2 linked regions of the Leptothrix cholodnii SP-6 genome follow. The protein of the gene in region 1 interacts with the protein of each later gene in a pairwise test. Links are inferred from orthologs where the notes say so. Each region holds a gene or a part of one and is shown on either strand. Other genes may lie near its edges.

Evidence for each region.
Region 2: the proteins of minD (region 1) and LCHO_RS06880 interact in binary tests that used the Bacillus subtilis proteins (3 or more experiments, as listed by UniProt). The link is inferred for Leptothrix cholodnii SP-6 from one-to-one orthologs.

Annotation. Positions count from the first base shown.
Region 1 is NC_010524.1:36,600-39,856, reverse strand. Bases 113-3,055 are described here. They hold minD (septum site-determining protein MinD), read right to left. Parts: upstream 2,022-3,055; coding sequence 1,203-2,021; downstream 113-1,202. Other genes in these bases: minC (septum site-determining protein MinC), read right to left, coding at 2,073-2,864; minE (cell division topological specificity factor MinE), read right to left, coding at 935-1,198; LCHO_RS23560 (hypothetical protein), read right to left, coding at 447-764; LCHO_RS00180 (hydroxymethylglutaryl-CoA lyase), read right to left, coding at 113-215. In the rest of the region: more of LCHO_RS00180, read right to left, coding at 1-112; LCHO_RS23795 (hypothetical protein), read left to right, coding at 3,141-3,257. UniProt on the Bacillus subtilis protein: ATPase required for the correct placement of the division site. Cell division inhibitors MinC and MinD act in concert to form an inhibitor capable of blocking formation of the polar Z ring septums.
Region 2 is NC_010524.1:1,459,491-1,462,771, forward strand. The notes cover bases 3-2,969. They hold LCHO_RS06880 (polysaccharide biosynthesis tyrosine autokinase), read left to right. Parts: upstream 3-1,018; coding sequence 1,019-1,921; downstream 1,922-2,969. Other genes in these bases: LCHO_RS06875 (Wzz/FepE/Etk N-terminal domain-containing protein), read left to right, coding at 3-997; LCHO_RS06885 (DUF4082 domain-containing protein), read left to right, coding at 2,426-2,969. Also shown: more of LCHO_RS06875, read left to right, coding at 1-2; more of LCHO_RS06885, read left to right, coding at 2,970-3,281. UniProt on the Bacillus subtilis protein: May be involved in the regulation of capsular polysaccharide biosynthesis. Autophosphorylates in vitro. Phosphorylates and activates in vitro two UDP-glucose dehydrogenases, YwqF and TuaD, as well as the DNA-binding proteins Ssb and SsbB.

The sequences.
Region 1 (3,257 bases):
GCCACCAGCTCGGCGGTGTCGGCCAGTTGCGGCAGCAGCTTGGCCGGCACGAAGGAGCCGACCTCGATCTCGCGCAGGCCGGCGGCATGGGCTGCGCGCAGCCAGTCGAGCTTGTGGTCGGTGGCGAGCGTGCGGTGGATGCTCTGCAGGCCGTCGCGCAGGCCGACTTCGCGCACGATCACGGCGTCGGCAGGGGGAGCAGGTTGTGTGTGCATGGGGCCGGACTCCAGGGGTTCCGAAAGGCCCCGAAGATGCTACTTTGGAAGCCGATCCGTTCCGCACCGGAACGACCCAGGGTCATCCCGAAGCCCCGCCATGCAACGCCCGATCGATCCCGTCACCTTGCGCCTGTTCGTCGCGGTCTGCGAAGAAGGCCACATCGCCCGCGCGGTATCGAGCCGACGCGCAGGCCGGCGAGCGGCGCGCAGGTGTCGAGACGCCGTGATTCAGCGGCCGTTGCCGTGCCGGCGGTGCTCGTGGCGGGCGGCGGCACGTGCCGCCTTGCGCCGATCCTTGCCGACGAACGGCAGGGGCTGGCCGCGCCGGTCGACGCTCTCGACCACTTGCAGCGGCAGCGTGACCGGCTGGGTTTCGGCCAGGTGCGGATCGATCTCGGTCGCCACCGCGCTGGCGCGGGTGGCCGGTTCGGCGCGGCGCAGCGGGTGCCACCACGGCCGGTGGGCGGCCGGGAACAGGCTGCCGAACGCGGCCGTCAGCAGCGCCATGAACAGGCACGACAGCAGAACCAGAGGGAAATCGATCATCACGGTGTGTCCTTTTTTCTCGGTCGCCCGACGCGGTCTGCCGGTGCATCCCGCGTTGTCGGCCGGTGGCCGGCCGACTTGAGCGCAACAAGCCGCCAGCTTGACCGACGACACCCCCTGCCGATCCCTGATCGAGCGCGCCCAAGCCCGCTCTTTTTGACCGATCGGACTCAGCGCTGCACGTCGGGCAGCTCGATCTTGACCTCCAGCACCTCGAGGTTGTCCTGGCGCTCCAGGTGCACCTTGATGTCGCCGGGTTCGATCGACACGTACTTCGAGATCACCGCCAGCAGTTCGCGCTGCAGCGCGGGCAGGTAGTCGGGGCGGCTGGCATTGCGGCCCGAGCGCTCGTGCGCCAGGATGATCTGCAGGCGCTCCTTGGCCACGCTGGCGGTGCTTTTTTTCTCTCCGATGAGAAACGACAGCAAGCTCATCACCTCATCTCCCGCCGAACACGCGTTTGAAGAACCCCGGCTTGACGGCCTCGGTGAAGCGCATGGGCAGGTCGTCCTTGCCCAGGAACCGCGCCACCACGTCCTTGTAGGCCTCGGACACGTCGCTGCCCTTGAGGTGGATCGCCGGCAGGCCCTGGTTGGAGGCATCGAGCACGGCTTCGGATTCGGGGATCACGCCGATCAGCGGGATGCGCAGGATGTCCTGGATGTCCTCGATCGACAGCATCTGCCCGCCCTGCACCCGGCTCGGGTTGTAGCGCGTGATCAGCAGGTGCTCCTTGACGGGCTCCTTGCCGTCGATGGCACGCTGGGTCTTGGAGGCCAGCATGCCGAGGATGCGGTCGGAGTCGCGCACCGACGAGACCTCGGGGTTGGTCACCACCAGCGCTTCGTCGGCGTAGTGCATCGCCATCATCGCGCCGGTCTCGATGCCGGCCGGCGAGTCGCAGACGATGTACTCGAAGCCCATCTCGATCAGTTCGTTGAACACGCGCTCGACGCCGTCCTGCGTCAGCGCCTCCTTGTCACGCGTCTGCGAGGCGGCCAGCACGCACAGGTTCTCGCACTGCTTGTCCTTGATCAGTGCCTGGTTGAGGTTGGCCTCGCGGTGGATCACGTTGATCAGGTCGTAAACGACCCGTCGCTCGCAGCCCATGATGAGGTCGAGGTTGCGCAGACCGACGTCGAAGTCGATCACGGCGGTCTTGTGGCCGGCCAGCGCGAGACCGGTCGAGAAACTCGCGCTGGTGGTGGTTTTGCCCACGCCTCCCTTGCCGGAGGTGACGACGATGATTCTGGCCATCAGTGGGAGTCCTTTCGGGTACGGATTGGGGACGGATCAGGTTCGGCAGGGTCAGGGCTTGATCGGCTCGACCACCAGCCGGTCGCCTTCCAGCCGCACCTGCGCCGGCTTGCCCAGCACGTTGGCGGGCAGCGGCACTTCGGTGGTGCGGTAGGTTCCGGCGATGGAAATGAGCTGGGCTTCCATGCAGGTGCTGTAGATGCGGGCGTCCGCCTGGCCCTTGGCACCGGCCACGGCCCGCCCGCGCAGCGGCGCATAGACGTGGATGCTGCCGTCGGCGATCACCTCGGCGCCGTGGCTGACCATCGCCAGCACCACCAGATCGCTGCCGCGCGCGTAGACCTGCTGGCCCGAGCGCAGCGGCCGGTCGATCACCAGCGTGCCGCCCGGTGGCGGCTGGGTGGCGAACAGCTGGCGGGCGCGTCGCAGTTCGTCGTCGAGGTCGACGTCTTCGCCATCGGACGGCGACTGCGCCGGCAGGGCGGCCGTCGGGCGCTGAGGCGCGGCGTGCGTCTCGTCGGGCGCCTCGGCCAGCCCGGCCTCGCGCGCGGCGGCCATCTGCCGGGTGCTGCCGCCGCGCACCGCCAGCGGCAGCAGGCTGTGGCGACGCAACAGGGCGATCAGCGCCACCACGTCGAGCTCGATCGAGGCGTCGCGCACTGCACCAAGATCGATCACCACCGGGTCATGGTCGAACAGCCCGGGCATCTCCTTGGCCTGGGCTTCGAGCTCGCGCGCCAGTTCGCTCAGGTCGGCGCTCTTGATGACCAGCGCGGTCAGCGTCAAGACCGCGCTCTTGAGTTCGAGACTCGAAGGCGTGCTTTTGCGGGTCACAACAGCCATGGGGCGCTCGAAGATGAAGTTGACCGAGTTTAGCGGCGAGTGCCAGCGGGATTTCTGCCCATCGAGGGGGCCTTCCGGCGCCGAAGCTGGCAAACCTGATGACCGCTTCAGACACGGCGACAAATCTCGCCATCTGGTGACCGGTTGCTAACCGCAGGGCCGTGGACGTTACCGAGGTAATGCACGGACCCAAACGATGCGCACGGTGGTCCTGGCTGTTTAAGGTGCGCCCCAAGCCGGTGCAAGTGCGCTCCGGCGCACACACAGGAGCCTTCCATGCGCAGCTGCCCGACACCCTCGATCCCGTCGTCCAACCCCTCCTCCTTCAACGCCCGCGGCGGCACCCGCCCGGCCGCGGGCCGCCGGCTCGGCACCGGCTTGGCCGCCATCGCG
Region 2 (3,281 bases), 1.4 Mb from region 1 along the record:
CGAGACCGCCAATGCCTACGCCCAGGCCTATGTCGAGCTGGCCCGCGAACTGCGCACCGACAACACCGGGCGCGCCGAACGCCTGCTCGACACCCGGCTGACGACCCTGCGCAACGACCTGCGGCAGGCGCAGGACCGGCTGCTCGACCACCAGCGCCGCAACGGCATCGTCTCGTCCGACGCCCGCGCCGACCTGCGCGAGACGCGCCTGGCCGAGGTGTCCGCGCAGCTGTCGCGGGCGCGCGAACAGAACCTCGACCTCGCCAGCCGCCAGCAGCACGTGCGCCAGTTGCGCCAGCAGGGCAGCCCGCTGGACCGGCTCAACGAGGTCCAGACCGACTCGCAGGTGCAGCGCCTGAGCGCCGAGCTTGAGCAGGGCGAGGCCCGGCTGCAGGCGCTGTCGCAGCAGTACGGCACCGCCTACCCGCCCTACCAGAGCCAGCTGGCTGAAAACGCCCGCCGCCGTGCCGCGCTCGACGCCCAGATCAACAAGGTGCTGGCCGGCCTCGAGAACGCCGCCGCACAGGGCCGCTGGCGTGCCGCGGCGCTCGAGGCCGAACTGGCCGGCCAGCGCTCGCGGCTGCTGGCGGTCGGATCCGAACGCGGTGAACTGGCCACGCTGACGCACAACGTCGAGAGCGCCCAGCGCACCTACGACATGGCGGTGCAAGGCTTCATGGTCGACATGGTCGGCAACGAGCTCTACAACTCGCAGGTGTCGCTGCTCAGTCCGGCCTCGGTGCCGCTCGAACCGCATGCGCCCCGGATCGGGCTGCTGATGGCGGCAGCGGTCGTGGCCGGTGCGCTGCTGGGCCTGGCCACCGTCGTCATGCTGGAACTGCGCGATCGGCGGGTGCGTTCGGCGGTCGACCTGCGCCGGCTGACGGCCGACGATTCGGTGCCGCTGCTGGGCGTGACCAGCCGCTGGAGTCCGCCCAGGCAGGCACGAGCGGCGTCGCTCCAGCCGGCCTCGACGCTGACCTTTCAACCCCGCTGAGCCAACGCACCGAGGTCCGCCATGTCAGCCATGCCCGCCACGCCCCGATTGATGGCCGTCGAGTCCGGCCTGCAGGCCAGGCCGCACCCGGATCGCCGGCTCGGCGGCATCCTGGCCGCGCAAGGCAAGCTCGACCCCGCGGGCATCGAGCGCGTGCTCGAGCTGCAGCACCGCGAGGGCAGCCGTTTCGGCGCGGCGGCGCTGCATCTCAAGCTGATCACGGTCGAGGATCTGGTCCACGCCATCACGGCGCAATACGACCTGCCGCACCTGCGCCCCGACAACCGGCGCATCAGCCTCGAACTGGTCACGGCCTTCGAGCCCTTCCATGCCTGCGCCGAGCAGATGCGGGCCCTGCGCTCGCAGCTGCTGCAGCGCTGGCCGGCCGAAGACGGGCAGGCGCACAGCCTGGCCATCGTCAGCCCGGCCCGCGGCGACGGCCGCAGCTACCTGGCGGCGAACCTGGCGGTCGCGTTCGCGCAACTGGGCTGCCGCACCCTGCTGATCGACGCCGACCTGCGCTGGCCGCGCCAGCATCTGATCTTCGACGTGTCCGATCGCATCGGCCTGTCGACCGTGCTGAGCGCCCGCTCGGACGACCGCGCCGCCGTGACGGCGCTGCCCGCGTTCGGGCCGCTGCACCTGCTGCCGGCGGGCGACTGCCCGCCCAATCCGCTGGACCTGCTCTCGCGCGAGGCCTGGCCCGCCCTGCTGCAGGTGCTGCGGCCGGCCTTCGACGTGATCCTGATCGACACGCCGGCGGCCGAGTTCTGCGCCGATGCGCTGGGCGTGGCGCGCCGCGCCGGCCATGCCCTGGTCGTCGCCCGCAAGGACGGCACGCGCCTGAGCAGCACCACCGAGCTGATCAGCCAGCTGCACGACGAAGGCACGCGCGTGATGGGCACCGTCCTGAACGCCCCGTGAGGGCAGGCGGTCGCCTCGACCGCCTTCATATTTGCAAGCAACCGTTGCAAACGGCGTCTGCCTGCTTCAAAAAACATCCGTTTCCGGCGTCCGACCTGCAGCCCTTGCAGGTGCAAAGCGGCATTTGTCTGACTGTCTTTACAGCAGAAGTTGTTAACGCCGTGAAACATCGACGCCCCGGTCTATGCCAGACCCGGGGGGGCGTCGGAGCCTGACTCGCGCCGTCCCCGACCCGAGCCGATATCCCGGTACGCAACAGTTTGAAGCACCGCATCCGGCGATTGCTGGACTAATGCGATCACTTGCCGTGATCCGACCGGATCAATTTTTCAGACAAGTGAACAACACGGGATGCCCCGGCCAGGCATCGCCCCCGAGGGTTCCTTCGTAGAAAAACACTGCAACGCGTCACCGTTCGTGCCTCTCCGGGCCGGCCGGTCGGGCCCACTTTTGCCTCGAGTTTGTTTGACCATGCAAGTTGATTTTCAGCCGTACCGAAAAGCATTGCTTGTTTCGCTGATCGCCAGCACCTTTCTCGTCACGGCCTGTGGCGGTGGTGGTGGCGGTGGCCCCGATGACACCAGCGTGGCCTTGAACGGTGACGAGGCAGCCGCTGCCGACGGCGACACGCCCGACTCGAAAGCCGAGATCTCCGCGGCCGCGACCACCACGACCTCGACCTCGACCTGGAGCTTTCTCGCCAAGGAAGGCGCCTCGTTCACGGTCGGCACCGGGAAGACCGTCCGCTACGGCGCCGGAACCCAATGGATCCAGAAGACGGTGTCGGGCACGGCCGCCTGCACCAGCAACTTCTTCGGCTCCGACCCCGCGTTCGGCATCGTCAAGGAATGTCAGCTGCTGAACACCGTCACGTCGACCACCACCGCCGCGCAATCGATCTTCACGACGCAGACGCCGGTCACGACCAACATCACCGATGGTGTCGGCGTCAACTACGAGCTGGGCATGCGCTTCAAGGCCTTGGTGGCCGGCCAGATCAAGGGTGTGCGCTTCTACAAGTCCTCGAAGGAAACCGGCACCCACACCGGCAGGATCTGGTCTTCCACGGGGGCGCTGCTGGGCTCGGTCGTGTTCACGGCCGAGACCGCGTCCGGCTGGCAGACCGCCACCTTCGCCACCCCGATCAATGTCGTCGCGGGTGGCCTCTATGCCGTGACCGTCAACACCGGCGCCACCTACTACGTGGCGACGAGCAACGGCCTGGCCACGCAGATCGCCAACGGCTCCCTGAGCACGATCGTCGGCAGCAACGGCATCTTCGGCCCGGTCGGTGCCTACCCCACGCAGTCGTGGCAGGCCTCCAACTATTTCCGCGACGTGGTGTTCGTGCCGACGACGG